Regions from separate parts of the Clostridioides sp. LIBA-7602 genome, predicted to be linked through region 1. Evidence: riboswitches for the same ligand, from Rfam matches in the RefSeq annotation. Region 1 holds a riboswitch; each other region holds the start of a gene.

Region 1 (4,036 bases):
TCTAATAATTGACTTATTTAAAATAAGTTTAAATATTTTAAATAAGTTATGAATGCTGTAAGACAGTATTTTCAAAGGATATAAGTTTGTTTAAAAGTTGGCATAGAAATTGCTTTGTTAATAAGCGATATGTTCTATAGAAATAAACAATATGTTAAGACATTGTAATAGAAAAACAACATTAACATTATTTGAACAGCTTATAAAAAAATTAATATACTTAAGGGGGCGTACTAGTTGAACAAACTATATTCTATTTTATTAAAACAACACGTTGGTGGTCCAGATAAACCAGTAGTAAGTGTTGGAGATGTAGTAAAAAAAGGAACTCTAATCGCAGAACCAGCTGGATTAGGGGCAAATATTTATGCCAGTGTTAGTGGAAAAATAAGTGAAATAAATGACCAAGCTATAGTAATCGAAGCTGATGAAGTACAAGATGATACTTTTGAACCATTAAAAGGAGAAAGTATACTTGACTTAATTAAAGAAGCTGGAGTTGTAGGAATGGGTGGAGCAGGATTCCCTACTCATATAAAATTAAACATAGATTTAAAAGGTGGAACAATATTAGCAAATGCAGCTGAATGTGAACCTTTATTAGCTCACAACATAAAAGAAATAGAAGAAAGACCAGAAATAGTTTATCAAGGTATAAAATACGCTATGGAAGTTACTAATGCTGGAAAAGGTATGCTAGCAATAAAAAGCAAGCATCCAGAAGCAATAGCAGCATTCAAAAAAGTAATAAAGCCAGGAGATAACATAGAAGTTGCAGAACTAGTTGACATGTACCCAATGGGAGAAGAGAGAGCGATAGTAAGAGATGTTCTAGGTAAATTACTTGAGCCAACTCAATTACCTTCAGAAGCTAATGCAGTAGTAATAAATGTAGAGACATTAACTAGAATAGTAGAAGCTGTTGAGCAAAAAAGACCAGTTATATCTAAAAATGTAACTGTAGTTGGACAATTAAACAGTGGAAAAGAATCTATAGTATTTGAAGATGTACCTATCGGAACTACTGTTGGAGAATTAATTGAAAGAGCTGGTGGAATAAAAGGTGAATACGGAGAGATAATCTTAGGAGGACCTTTCACTGGTAAAGCTACTACTTTAGATACTCCAATAACTAAAACTAGTGGTGGTATAATAGTTACTATGCCATTTGTTAATGAAAAGAGAAAAATGGGTCTTTTAGTCTGTGCATGTGGACCTAATGAAGAAAGAATGAGAGACATAGCAGCTAAAATGGGAGTTACTGATATAGTATCAGTTCAAAAATGTAAACAAGCTCAAGAAATTAAAGGTGCATTAAAATGTGAAAATCCAGGACACTGTCCAGGACAAGCTCAAAAATGTATAGAATTTAAGAAAGCTGGAGCAGAAGTTATATTAATAGGAAACTGTACTGACTGTAGTAACACAGTAATGGGTTCTGCACCAAAATTAAAATTAGGTGTATATCATATTACTGACCATGTAATGAGAACAGTTAATCACCCATTAATAAGAAGAATAAAAGGTGATGTAAGATTAAAAATAAAATAATATAATATAAATAATAATATAATATAAAAATATATGAAAAAAACATCCTTAGAAAAGTTTGAAAAATTACTTTAAGGATGTTTTTTGTTGTAATATGACGATAAGATTATGGAATAATATAAATAATATGGAAGAAATAGACAAAAGGTAATGCATAATGTATAATGATGGAAATAGCTATTAAAATTATATTAGACAAAAATAAAGACTCAAATATGTGGCCATATTGACAAGTAAAAATTTAATGAAGTCAATCATCCAACAGGGTAAAGTTTTTGTGTTATATCAAGATACTCTATGGTATCTTTTTTAGTGTGAAAATATATTTTTGTCTTTTATTAATCAAGAATATCTTAAATAATAAGATTATATTTTAGGATATTCATAAAAAGTGCACTTAAAATACTTAAAAATAAGAATTAAAAATTACTAAAAACCTATTTATAGAAACTGTGAAGTATATCTTAAACCTGGGCACTTAAAAGATATATGGAGTTAGTAGTGCAACCTGCTATAAATATAAATAGGAGGAAAATCTTGAAAATAAAAATTAAAAAATCAAGTATAATTAGTTTAGTAATTGCTTTTAGTATAGCATTTACTGCATTTGCACCAATAATATCTTATGCTGACGAAGTAGATGGAAAAGATATAATACTCGATGGAGAGAAACCAACAGTAGGAGAAACACCAGATGGAGAGAAACCAACAGTAGGAGAAACACCAGATGGAGAGAAGCCAACAGTAGGAGAGACGCCAGATGGAGAGAAACCAACAGTAGAAGAGACACCAGATGGGGATAAACCAACAGTAGGAGAGACGCCAGATGGAGAGAAACCAACAGTAGAAGAGACGCCAGATGGGGATAAACCAACAGTAGGAGAAACACCAGATGGGGATAAACCAACAGTAGGAGAAACACCAGATGGAGAGAAGCCAACAGTAGGAGAGACGCCAGATGGAGAAAAACCAACAGTAGGAGAGACACCAGATGGGGATAAACCATCATTAGAAGAAGTACCAAATGAAATGATACCATCAGAAGAAGAAAAATTAGAAGTGGAAGAAATGAGTTTGAAGAAGAACATTGAAGATATTCTTAATCTTACTGTATCTCAAATAAATAAGATTGTATATAATTTCTGGGAAGACGAAAATGATGTAAAAACAGATGAACAGTCAGAAATTTATGAGGTACTTACTTCACGAGATGGAAATACTAGCTTTTGGTCTAATAATAAAAATTCAAAAGTAAAGAATAGTTGTTTATTAAAAGAAACAGATGGTTCAAATAGACCTTATTTTGATTTAAGATTTGATGATATTACAAAAACTTTAACTTTCGATTATGTAATAGAGGGTCTTATAGGTGCAAGCCATAAGGATGGTAAATATGTAATAGAAGGTGAAGATGGAGAACAAACTGCATTTTGTTACAATAATCATTTAAAATCTCCAAGTAATAAAAATAAGAGTCCATACTTACCAGCAGAAGATTTTAATGGTCAAGAAAATAAAAATGAAGATGCAATTAAATCTATACTATATGCAGGTTCTGAGTTTGATGGATTTGGATATAAGCAACAATTTAATTTAGGTGGAAAAGAATATGAAGGTATGATTCATTTTGCAACTCAAGATGCAATTTGGATTATGCTTGGGCAAATGAATGAGCAAGAGAGACTTAAGCTTTATCAAACTCTTATAGATTCTTATGATAGATTGATAGAGAATGCAAATACTGAAGAAGAAAAAGCTAAATATCTGAAAGACAAGGAAGCTCAAATAAATACAAAAGCTTATTTAGAAGCATTATTAGAAGCTGGTCGTAATGAGTTAAAGCCAAATGATACAGGAAAACCTAGTTTAAGTAGTGGTTTAACTGATATTAAATTTGATAAAATTCAAGATGGAACTTATGAAACAGAATCTATAGCTCTAGTAGGCTACAGTGGTGTGGTTAAGTTGAAATTACCAGATGGAGTAACTGCTTATGATGAAAACGGAAATGTAATAGGTACAGGTGAAGTAGAGATTTCAACACAACAAAAGTTTAAACTTAAGAGCATAGATAAGCCAGATGTAAAAGATAAGGTATCTGCATTATCTTATGATTATATTTTCCCAAAAGCCATTCAATATTTTAAGACAGTTTTTGATTTTGGAGAAAAAGACCACTCATCTGTATTACCAGCTAGTAAGCAAAATTTATTGAGCTATACAATAGAACAAAAAAGTGGTGAAGTAGTTGATTTCAATATAGATGTACCAACGGATGGAGACCCAGATGTAAATCCGCCAATACCACCAAATAATGATAATAATGACTCAAACGGGCATAAACCTAAGCCATCATCACCATCAGATGACACAGTGATAAATCCACCAGTACCACCATCAGATGATACAGTGATAAATCCACCAATACCACCATCAGATGATACAGTGATAAATCCACCAATACCACCATCAGGTGATACAGTGA
Region 2 (4,036 bases), 2.0 Mb from region 1:
CATTCTCACCTTCCACTAAAGACTTTGTCATCTTTACCCATACATCTTCTATTCTCTTTTGATATTCTTTTCCATAAGTATAACTATGAGGCCATTGCAACCAAGTGCCTTCATGTTCTTCATCTTCTAGTGTCATATAATACTTTTTTTGATTATTTTGATTTATATTTTCACTTTCATAACCTTTTGTAAATCCTCTCATCATCAATAATAATGGTAATACCAGCATTGAAATTATTTTATTCATAATAACCTCCTCTATTTTTATAATTCAAGTATAAAGGTTATCATAGTGTCAAGGTCAACTAATCTTTTGAAACTTTTATAGATACTTCTGTTATAAATTCATAGCTAAAGGGAGTTAATAATGAATCTACAAGATATTTTTCAATAAAATTTCCTTTAACTTTAAAATCGTTATTTTTAACCCACTTATACAAAGCATTATAAGCATCAATTAAATTTTCATAATCTCCATAACATATTGTACTAATATATGTACCACTTTCAATTACCTTATTATTGAATCCATTTATTTCTTTATTATCTATAATAGGTTGATAATATTCTATTTCATATGTATTTTCATCTATATTTTCATTATCGTAGAACATTACATAATAGCATCCAACTTTATTAGATTTGCTTTTTGAAATCGTATTATAGCAAGATTCTATAAATTCTCCTATCTCTTTATAAGTAATAATGGCTTTTTTGCACAAGGTATTAACTGATTGTCTTTCACAAATATTAACATCATAATTATTTATAATTGTATCTTTAAATTTTACCTTTTCTTCTATTTCTGAAATTAAATATCCATATTTATTTATTTTTTTTGTTAGTTCTTCAATCTTATTGATATATATATCTATATTTTCATATTTATTATTATCAAATATATCTTTTATTTCTTCATAAGAAAACTCATATCTTCTTAAGTTTTTTATTTTTGATATTATACTAATGTCTCCTTCTGTATAGTACCTATATCCATTATTTTCTATGTGACTAGGTTTCAATATATTTTCTTTATCATAATATCTAAGCATTCTAGATGATATTTTAGTTATTTTTGAAGCTTCACCTATTTTATACATACAAACACCTTCTTCATTTTTTTGATTTCGAAGTTTATTACTTTATTATTATTTATATATACTATAGATTAAACTTAAACAAAATGTAAGTGAATTTGTGATATTATCTGATTGTTTGAAGATTTGTTTGATATATCATTGAAATCTAGCTATTTAGTTACAAGTACTTGAATTTCGGTTATAAATTGTAGTATTTTCTTTGTCTTTATTTATATTTATTTTGAAACCATTAAAATATCAGACATTAAATCAATGTTTTTATTTTATCTTATATTTTTATTTATAGTTAATTTTATATAATAAGTTGGGCGGCAAATAGGTGGCAAAAAATTGCTACTCCATTTTTTTATTAAATAATACTATATTTTTTATTAATCATCTTTTTCCAAACTCTTAAAATATTCTTCTAACTCATTTAATTTTTTTCATCTACTTTCTCATCATTTTTATGTAATGCTGAAATCAAACTTCTAATTGAATTTTTATGTATATTTTTTATGAATTCTCTTGTTTCAAATCTCTGATATTGTTTTTCTTTTACTAGTACATTATAGTGAGTACGTTTATCTATTTTCCCTGTTTCTAAAAACTCTCTTCTTTGCAATCTTTTTAATACTGTAAATGTAGTCGTGTCTTTCCATTTATATTTTTGTTCCATGGCTTCAACAATTTCTCTTGATGTCAATATTCTATATGATTCCCAAATATATCTCATAACTTTTAATTCCGCTTCTGGTAATTTACTAATTTTCACGTTATATATACCCTCTTGTCGATTCATATATAAATAAAATTCTATCTTAATAAAGTTTTCCAAACAAGAGAATTAAGGTAAATAATACCACCCAATTTTCACCATATCATTCTTTTAAGTTACTGTAATACTCTTCTAGTGAATCTAACTTATCTTTGCTTATAGATTTATGTGTGGTAGTAAGAAAACGCATTATTTTTCTACTTTTACTAGATTTTAGTACCTTTTTCTTAAAAGCGTAATATTCTTCGTTATCTATTGTTATTTTATAATGAGATTGAAATTTTATAATATCTCTAGCCAAATAACCTTTATCAACCAATCTTTTTAATAGTGTTTTTATTGTACTTTTATGCCATCCATACCTCTGTTTTATATATTTTACAATTTCTTTTTTAGATATTATAGAATCTTTTTTCCATAAATACTCCATTAATATTAGTTCTGCTCTTAATAATTTTTCTATTAACATTTCTTCTTCCATCTTGTGTCGCTCCCTCATTCAGTCTAACTTAAACTAATGATAGGAGCTTTTTAACACAAAAACTACAGGTAAAATTTTCCATATATTCTACTTATTTAGTTTGTTTTTATATATAAAAAATATTATTCATATCTATAAACTTATTCAATTTTCAAACACATATATTGAATAATAACTAATTGCATTGTATTATTAAATTGTAGAATAAAACTAAATCGGCAAAACTATAGAAATTTAGTGACGCAAAGCTATAGGGACTAAGACTTATAAAATTCTTATAAATTATGTCATCCAGTTACCAAAAATATATAGTTCTTTTTGTTTTTATGAAAGTTTTTTAGCGAGATAATAATTTATATGTTTAGAGATAAAATGGATAAGTGTACACATATGTTGACTGCTTATATCAGTAGTTCATACGATTATTATAATTTTGTAAATACAAAGTTATATAGATTTTGTTTTCTAGAGAATCTCTTTTAACTTTATCTCCATTCGCACCAATCTATAGTAATACAAAGCTCTTAAATATATTTTTAATATTAAAAACAAGCAGAAATGTTAACTTAAAAATATAATTAAGTAGACATTTCTATTAATCTATGATACAATAGTATTTGTGGTAATACACAATTAAATCAAGTATATCTTGATATAGGTTAATAGGAGTATTTTTAATGAATAATGGAATAGTGAAATGGTTTAATAATGAAAAAGGATTTGGTTTTATATCAATAGAAGGTGGAGATGATGTATTTGCTCATTTCTCAGCTATACAAACTTCAGGATTTAAATCATTAGAAGAAGGTCAACAAGTAAGCTTTGATATAGTTAAAGGCGCTAGAGGTCCTCAAGCAGAAAATATAACTATATTATAATATATAGATTTTTCGGGAAAGACTCTTTTAGGGTCTTTTTTTATTGCTAGTATATATAAGATAATTATTAATGAAGTAAATAATGTTATCTCAATGTCCCTATCTTCTTCTCTTCCTGCTGTTTGAGTATTACTAAAACTAGATATTGTAACTAACCCATTGTAACCAAAACCAGTTACTATTAAGCGTAATGGTTCGGCTTGGTCTACCATTTTTCAAGCATTGCAACTATTTCAGTAGAGTTTTTTAACTCACTATATCTACAATAAGAAGCATCATATAAGTTGGGTAAGAAGGTCTTGAATGATATTTTTCTTATCTTCTCGCCTTCTTTTTTAATGTCAAATTCAACTAAATTCACTATATGAACAGTTTCAAATCTTTTTTCTTTTTTAATAGATAAAAAATCTTGTGGATTAACTGGGAAATGGAAATCTATTTTTTCTTTTTCATTTTTTATGTATATATCTATTACCAAGTTATCATTTCCTTTCTAATGTGTTTTTGAATATTACACAGCAGTTTTCTTACCATATATTCACTTCCTTATTTAATATTAAAATAAAAAATGCCTATTAAATTTAATAAGCATTGTTTCTTTATTTACATATTTTTTCTAATTTATGCTATAGTGAAAGCAAAGAGATAAAATTTACTTTGTAAAAGGTGAATTTCTCTAATTGATTAGAATTTAAAAGTTATTTTTTTAATCACCCTTAGCTTTTCAATTTTATTTTCCTTGCTCAAAATATTATAACATATAATTCTTACATATTTTACCTATTCTATATTTATTTTATATTATAATCACATCCTTTCA
Region 3 (4,036 bases), 1.6 Mb from region 1:
TTTGAGAAAATAGATAAATTATCTCCAATACTTTTTTCTAGTTCATTTGCATTTATAACAGATAGTGCAATTTCATTTTCTTTTGTTGGTGCAGAACCTTTTACATATGTAAGTGGGAAAGTTTTAAAGTTTCCATTTTCTATTTTCATATTTTCTACTTTGCCATTTTTATTTTTTATTTTATATGAACTTGTTGTAAAGGATTCATATTTTTCAACATCATTGTCATCGTTAATTTTTTGTAATATAGAATTAAAAAGATGTTGGGTTTGATTTGTCTGTGATAAATCAATACGAATATCACTCTTACCAGCGCCCATATAAGTAATAAATTCAGGTGATTGAATAGTATTTAGAAAATTAAGTGGTACAATCATGAGGAAAATACAAATCATGTAGACAAAACAAAGCAATCCATAGACAGTAAATTTTCTTACTACTTCATTTAACCCTAGAAATATATTGGCATTTGTCATTTTGGTTTTGTATAGCTGTAAGCTATATCCATGTATTACAGAGTTTGTAGAATGATTATTTCTTAATGCATTAACTGCTGATATTTTTTTGAATCTTTTAAGTATAAGTTTACAAAAGAATACAATAGCTACAAATACAAGAACTGAACTTATAAATGGAATAAGAATACTAAAGATATCTTTATCTACTGTTCCCATATAAATATAAATATTTTTTGTAAAAAAAACTCCTATGAATAACGACAATATATAGCCAAGAAAACTTGCAAAAGATGAAATTAATACGTATTTTATCAAATATAGTTTTTGGATGTTACTATTTTGAATACCAATGGCTTTCATAACACCAATTTCTCTGTAGTCTTCTTCAATCGTTGTAATTAAAGTAAATCGTAAGCATAAAATAGAAATTGTAATAAGAAGAATGCTAATTAAGATGACAATAGCAATTACAATTCCGTCAGACAAAGCATTTAGTAGTTTATAAGTGGAATAAGTTATTGATGTACCTGTTTGTGGGAGCTTAGTTGATTGATATAGTGTTTCAAACTCACTAATTTTATTTATATCATTTAATAGAAATTCAATTAGATATTCGCTTTCCCCTATAGTAACTTTTAAAGTGCCCCAATCATTATCACTGATTAAAAAACGCTTTGAAGTAACAAGAGAAGGGTTCATCTGTGCATCACGTATAAAATCTTTTATTGTAAATTCCATAAAGAAACTACCCTTAATAATTTTTATTGTATCTCCAATTTTTAAATTGCATTGTTTCATATAGTATACAGGAACTCCTATTTCCCCATCTTGTATTTGCATTATTTGATTCTCCATATCTAATAGAAAGTCAAATTTATCATTTTGTTTTGTAAAGCTATTTTCTAGTACACTATTAGCCTGATTTTCTCCTTTATTTCCTAAAAAAATATTAGCTCCATTTATATTTAAAAGTTCAGTAGTTTGTTGCTTTTTTACATATGGAGTTTTAGCTGAAAACTTGTCAATTTCTTCTTGATTTAATTTGCCAGAATACATTTGAACATAATGAGGCGCATGGGATTTTTGAAACAAAGAAGTCATGGAATGAGTTAGTTCTATAATGATGCTCGTTGCACTAGATACCAGCATTGATGCAAGCAAAATAAAAATAAATAGAGTAATTGTTATCACTTTGTTTCGAGTTAAATCTTTTAATAATATTCTCTTAAGCATAAATAATCCTCATTTCTTAAAAATTTTGTATTGAATATTTTAGATTTATTTTATATTAGTCATAGATATATAAAAATTAAACTGACCGTCGGTCTATAATCATAATATAATAATATTACTATTTTGTCAAGTTATTAAAAAAGTAAAATATAAACTTCTTATGATAAAGTGTTTATACAAAATATACCCTAAAGAAATTAGTAAGAATTTTAAAAAAGAATATAATTAATATATTTTATTTTTAGTTTTTTACTAATCAATAATTTTTAATATTAATTAAGTATATAAAAAATTATTGATTATTTTTATGTATTAATATTTATTAAAAAAGATTTGTTAAAAGTAATAGTATCATAGATAAATTACTATTTTTTAGATGAATTATGAAGAATAATAATTAAATTAATAAATATAAAGGTATTTTTTGCTTATTATTAATTAAAAATTTAATTTATATTTAATTAATATAAAATTTGAGGTAATATTATTTTTAAATTGTTCAAATTATGTTATTATTCAGATATAGGCAATATTAGATAAATCTAATGACGCAAAGCTATAGGGACTAAAATCTTTATGTAATAAAGGTCATGTCAGCCAGTTGCCAAAAAGATAATGATTCTTTTTGTTAAAAGTATTTGTTGAAAGTATATATTTTTAATAACTTAATATTTGGCAAGAGGAGGGCTTAAGATGATATCTGAATTAATGTTAAAAAATTTTGGCGAATCTAGCATCAATTTTAAGACTAAAATTAAATTAAATTTAAGAGAAAGACCAGACATAAATAGTATGAAGTTGAAAAGTATACCAGAAGGTAAAATTGTCAAGCTAAAATGTGTTGATGGAATATGGGCAGAAGTTGAAAGTAATTATGACAAAGGATGGTTACTTTATAAATATTTAGAAAAATTAAACAATGTTAAAAACAATAGTAACAACATGGTAAAAGATAGAAAAAAGAATTATGTAGGAAATATAAGAACAAATGGTCTAAGTTTAGAACTTAGAAATGACAGAACATTAGACTCTAGAATTATAACTACAATTCCTGATGGTTTTAAAGTTGAAGTATGTTATAGTGTTGGGAAATGGGCAAGAGTGAATATTGATAAAAGTGGAAAAAGATATTCTGGATATGTATATAACCAGTATATAGAAGAATATTTAAGTTTATCATAATTGGATACTAGTAAGCTTTAAATACACTAATAAATCTCAGAAAAAGAATCCTAATCATAGGATTCTTTTTCTTTTGTAAAAATCATCATTTAATACTAAACAGAATAAATTAATTAAGCTATCTTAATTATAAATGGAAAATTTAGTTGAAAGTAGATTTAATTTGTATTTTGTGTACTAAGTATCATAATTTACTATTAATTTAAAGAATTTTAACAAAAGAGAAACTTTACAGAATAAAAATATATTAAAGATAAGAAAACATATAAGAAATTTGAAAAATTTTGTAATTTTTACTTTAATATATACTATAATAAACTAGATATAAGTTTTTATGAGGGGGAAAATATGAAAAAAAAGAAAAAGTTGATTGGAGTAATTATATCTTTTTTACTTATAATCAGCATTATAAATCCATTACAAGTTGAGGCAGAAGTTATTACTGATTCTAGTGTATACATTTCTTCAACACAAGAGAGTTATCAATCTAATAATACTAGGTTTAAAACTATTAAATCTAAAAGTAGACACAAACGTAGTAAATCTAGTAAAAGTAGAGTGAAATTAAAAAAAAGGACTACAAGAACTAAAACTTATGGACATGGAATTCTAAATAGACACAAAAGTCGAGGTATAAGGAGATATAATATTTTATCAAAATTGGTACTGTCAATAATAGTTATGTTTGTTGTTATAGTTTTAGTTATATTAATATTTATTAAAAGAAAGAAGAAGAAATTTTATTAAATACAACAATGAAAATTATATAGTTGTTTTATGTGATTTTATTATTAATTAGATGGTAATTTAAAGAACAACGTTTTGTTAATTATTGATGTTTATTTAATAGCATGATATAATTTGAACGGAATAATATGCTGTTTAAAAGGAGATACAAAAATGGCACGAAAACGAATATTAAATGGTGGTAAACGAGATGAACTTATTGATAATGCACTTAAGTTGTTTTTAGAGTATGGATATGAGAACACCTCTATAAGAATGATTTTAGATAGTGTTGGTGGAGAAGTTGGCATGTTTTATCACTATTTTAAATCAAAGGATGAAATATTTAATGAAGTAATAAAGTTGTTTTTAGCACAATATGAACAAAGCTTTTCTGATATTTTATATGATGATTGTGTAGCAAATAACCTAAAAAT
Region 4 (4,036 bases), 790 kb from region 1:
GATTATATAAGAGATTACGATGAATTTCTAAGATATGTAAGGAGCAATATATAATGATAAAATTTTTAGATATGAAGCCAATGCATAAAAATTTAAAAACAGAGATATTATCTAATATTGAAAAGGTGTATGATTCAAATTATTTTATATTAGGAGAAATGGTACATGAATTTGAAAAAAACTTTTCAAGATATTGTGAAACTGAATTTTGTATTGGTGTAGGTAATGGATTAGATTCATTGGAATTGATTTTAAAAGCATATGATATTGGAGTTGGAGATGAAGTTATAATACCAGCCAACACATATATAGCAACTGCTCTGGCTGTAAGCAATGTCGGAGCTACTCCTATATTAGTAGAACCAGATTGCAACACTTATAATATAGATGCCAATTTGATAGAAGATAAAATAACAAATAAAACTAAGGCCATAATAGCAGTTCATTTATATGGACAACCAGCTGATATGGATTCAATAAAGGAAATAACTAGAAAATATAATTTGAAATTAATAGAAGACAATGCACAAGCTCAAGGAGCATTGTATAAAAATAAGAGAACTGGGAACTTAGGCGATGCTGCAGGTATAAGTTTTTATCCTGGTAAAAATATAGGTTCACTTGGAGATGCAGGAGCAATTACCACTAATGATAGGGATGTATCTGAAAAGATAAGAGTTTTACGAAACTATGGTTCAGAAAAGAAATATTATAATAAATATAAAGGGAAGAATTCAAGACTTGATGAGGTACAAGCTTCAGTTTTAAATATAAAATTAAAGTATTTAGATAAGTTTAACGGCTATAGAAGCGATGTAGCTAGATATTATTTAGAGGGAATAGATAACTCAAAAATAATATTACCAAAGGTTTTAGATGATACAAAGCCGTCATGGCATCAATTTGTAATAAGGACAAAGCATAGAGATAAATTAAGAGATTATCTCTATCAAAAAAATATAGAGACTATGATACACTATCCAATACCTATACATAAACAGAAGGCATATTCAGAATTTAGTAATCTAACAGGGATACTCAAGGTATCAGAACTTATATCAGAAGAAGTTTTAAGTTTGCCAATATATCCATACTTAAATAAACAGGATATAGATGTCATAATAGATGCTATAAATAAGTACTAGGTTTTTAAAGTATAAAATTAAAGTAGGTGTAATAATATGAAAATTAGAAGGCTTGATATAAGAGACATAGGTTTAATGCTCGAATGGATGAAGGATGATGACATAAATAAAAATTTTAAAATAAATTTTAATGATATGGATAAAAATAAAATAGAGGAATTTGTTTTAAATAGTTATACTAATAGAAGTATTCATATGGCAATTGTTGATGATTCAGATGAATATCTTGGAACTGTTAGTTTAAAGAATATAGACTATATTAATAGAAACGCAGAATATGCTATAGTATTAAGAAAAAAAGCTATTGGAAAGAGTGTAGCTAAGATGGGTACAGAAGAAATATTAAAAATTGCTTTTGAAAATCTTAATCTGAAAAAAGTTTATTTGAATGTTTACTCACACAATGAGAGAGCTATAAGATTTTATGAGAAAATGGGATTTATATATGAAGGAGAGTTTAGAGAGCATATATTTTTAAACAATATGTTCATGAATATAAAATGGTATTCAATTTTTAATTATTTAAGCACATAGAAAGAGTATATGATATAAAAAGTATAGGGTTATTTTTTACTAGATTAGATTTTTTGATAATAGTTATAAAATAATAATATAAAATATGATAAAAATGTTTAAAAATTTTATCATTTATTGTATACTTAAATTAAAACTAAATAGGCAAAACTAGAGAAATCTAGTGACGCAAAGCTATAGGGGCTAAAGTTTGTATATGCGAACTATGCTAGCCAGTTGCCAAAAAGAGTCCTAAGTATAATTGTATACGTAGGATTAGTCGAAGTGACTGCTTTTTTGGCGGTCATTTTATTATGGAAAAATTACTTTATTACAGTAGAAAATACATATAATAACATATTTTACCAATTATAACAAGAAATAAAGAAAAACTATCTGAAAAAGTTGCTATTTTACAAAAAAAGGCAACTTTACAAAGAAAAAATTAAATACATATTAAAATTTTTTTTTATTTTTATTGAAGTTAATTAAATTTAAATTAGATTTCTCACTAAAATGATACATTATTATATTAATGTAATAGAATTGCAATAGATTTAAATGGACAAAGAAGTCATTTTTTGTAATATAGCAACTTCATTTTTTAATCATTAAATATAGCAAATAAATATATTTTGAGGAGGGGTGAGTATGAATACATATGACATTATAAAAATGGGACTAGATGCGACCAATCTAAGAAGTCAAACAATAGCAAATAATATAGCAAATATAAATACTGAAGGCTACAAAAAACATTATGTAACTTTTGAAGAAACATTAAATGATGCCATGCCAAAAATAGAAGAAAAAATAGACAATTCCAAAGGTCTAAGGGTAGATGGCAATAATGTAGATATAGAAGAAGAAAAAGTAAAGCAAGCAATGGCAACATTGCAATATAATGCTCTAATAGGTTTTGCAAATGGCAAAATAGCAATGACTAAATCAATAATAAGTGGGAGGTAACTAGAAGATGAGTGTGTTCAGTGGAATGGAAATCTCTGCTAGTGGATTAACAGCAGAAAGTTTGAAAATGGATATCATATCATCAAATGTAGCTAATATAAATGCTACAAGAGGTCCAAATGGAGAAGCATATAGGAGAAAAGTTGTTTCATTTGAAGAAAACTATGATAATAAATTAGGTATGCTAGGAGTAAAAGTCACATCTGTTGAAGATGACAAATCACCTCTTAAAGAAGTATATGACCCATCTCACCCAGATGCAAAGCCAAATGGATATGTGGAATATCCAAACGTAAATATATTGGTTGAAATGACAGATTTAATAACAGCTTCACGAGCATATGATTCCAACATAGATACACTGAATGCTCAGAAGTCTATGATATCTAAAGCTTTGGAAATAGGAAAGTAGGGATAAATTATGCCAATTACACAAATTAACAATTTAATGCAAGGTGCAAAGTTAGATAATTTGATTGGAGAAACAAAACAATTAAATATTAATAATAAAGAAGAAAAAAAGAATTTTGAAGATGTAATAATAGATACTATAGACAAAGTCAATTTTCAACAAGTGACAGCAGATGACATGAAAGAAAAATTTATAAAAGGCGAAGATGTTTCTATGCATGAAGTTATGTTAAAAGGTCAAGAAGCACAGCTATCTATGCAATATTTAATAGAAGTTAGAAATAAGATTCATGACGCATATCAAGAAATGAATAAGGTACAAATTTAGTCTTTTGAACAGGAGTAATAATCAATGATAACCAGTTTTAAAAATAAGATTAAGGAGCAAGTTGCTAAAGCTAGGACAAAAATAGGTTCTTTAAAAAAAGGGACCAAGATAGCATTAGGTATAGGGATTGTTGCTATATGTTTAGCGCTAGTATTTACAGCAATATCTGCAAGTAAAAATAAGTATGCAGTCTTATTTTCAGAACTAGATGTTCAAGATGCTGCAGATATATCAGCAGAATTAGAGTCTAGAAAGATAGATACTAAGGTAAAAGGAAGCACAATTTATGTGCCTAGAACAGAAGTTGATAAGTTGAGGCTGGAGTTAGCTCCAAGTCTTACAGGTGGTTCTAAAGGATTTGCACTAATGGATGATAGTTCATCTATAGGGCTTACTGATGAAGAGTTTCAAATTAAGAAGCAACGAATCATACAAGGTGAAATAGAAAAAACAATCAAGAGTTTTCCGCAAGTGGAAGATACTAGAGTACATATAACATTTGGAGAGTCATCAGTGTTTGAGAAAGAAGCAGTTCCAGGAAGTGCAGCAGTTTACTTAATGTTAAAACCAGGAACAACCTTAGAAAAAAATCAAATAAAATCTGTTATGGCACTTGTATCAGGAAGTGTTACAAATATACCTGAAAAAAATGTTCAAGTTATTGATAATA

The links. A riboswitch is a leader RNA that binds a small molecule or an ion and turns the genes downstream of it on or off. The one in region 1 is predicted to bind cyclic di-GMP.
Region 2: another riboswitch for cyclic di-GMP. It lies ahead of ACTG45_RS07395 (cold-shock protein); the one in region 1 lies ahead of ACTG45_RS17695 (Cys-Gln thioester bond-forming surface protein).
Region 3: another riboswitch for cyclic di-GMP. It lies ahead of ACTG45_RS10555 (SH3 domain-containing protein); the one in region 1 lies ahead of ACTG45_RS17695 (Cys-Gln thioester bond-forming surface protein).
Region 4: another riboswitch for cyclic di-GMP. It lies ahead of flgB (flagellar basal body rod protein FlgB); the one in region 1 lies ahead of ACTG45_RS17695 (Cys-Gln thioester bond-forming surface protein).

Annotation. Positions count from the first base shown of each region.
Region 1 is NZ_CP196991.1:3,803,134-3,807,169, reverse strand. It holds gene prdC (proline reductase-associated electron transfer protein PrdC) at 238-1,551, shown strand; cyclic di-GMP riboswitch class II at 1,988-2,073, shown strand; gene ACTG45_RS17695 (Cys-Gln thioester bond-forming surface protein) at 2,089-4,036, shown strand, end outside.
Region 2 is NZ_CP196991.1:1,538,864-1,542,899, reverse strand. It holds gene ACTG45_RS07415 (agmatine deiminase family protein) at 1-247, opposite strand, end outside; gene ACTG45_RS07410 (MerR family transcriptional regulator) at 306-1,100, opposite strand; partial or broken gene ACTG45_RS07405 (BlaI/MecI/CopY family transcriptional regulator) at 1,472-1,854, opposite strand; gene ACTG45_RS07400 (BlaI/MecI/CopY family transcriptional regulator) at 1,961-2,338, opposite strand; cyclic di-GMP riboswitch class I at 2,546-2,641, shown strand; gene ACTG45_RS07395 (cold-shock protein) at 3,016-3,216, shown strand; gene ACTG45_RS07390 (hypothetical protein) at 3,422-3,694, opposite strand.
Region 3 is NZ_CP196991.1:2,189,126-2,193,161, reverse strand. It holds gene ACTG45_RS10560 (FtsX-like permease family protein) at 1-1,691, opposite strand, end outside; cyclic di-GMP riboswitch class I at 2,207-2,300, shown strand; gene ACTG45_RS10555 (SH3 domain-containing protein) at 2,385-2,873, shown strand; gene ACTG45_RS10550 (hypothetical protein) at 3,222-3,620, shown strand; gene ACTG45_RS10545 (TetR/AcrR family transcriptional regulator) at 3,774-4,036, shown strand, end outside.
Region 4 is NZ_CP196991.1:318,808-322,843, forward strand. It holds gene ACTG45_RS01825 (sugar 3,4-ketoisomerase) at 1-54, shown strand, start outside; gene ACTG45_RS01830 (DegT/DnrJ/EryC1/StrS family aminotransferase) at 54-1,145, shown strand; gene ACTG45_RS01835 (GNAT family N-acetyltransferase) at 1,182-1,679, shown strand; cyclic di-GMP riboswitch class I at 1,813-1,903, shown strand; gene flgB (flagellar basal body rod protein FlgB) at 2,310-2,627, shown strand; gene flgC (flagellar basal body rod protein FlgC) at 2,635-3,039, shown strand; gene fliE (flagellar hook-basal body complex protein FliE) at 3,049-3,366, shown strand; gene fliF (flagellar basal-body MS-ring/collar protein FliF) at 3,391-4,036, shown strand, end outside.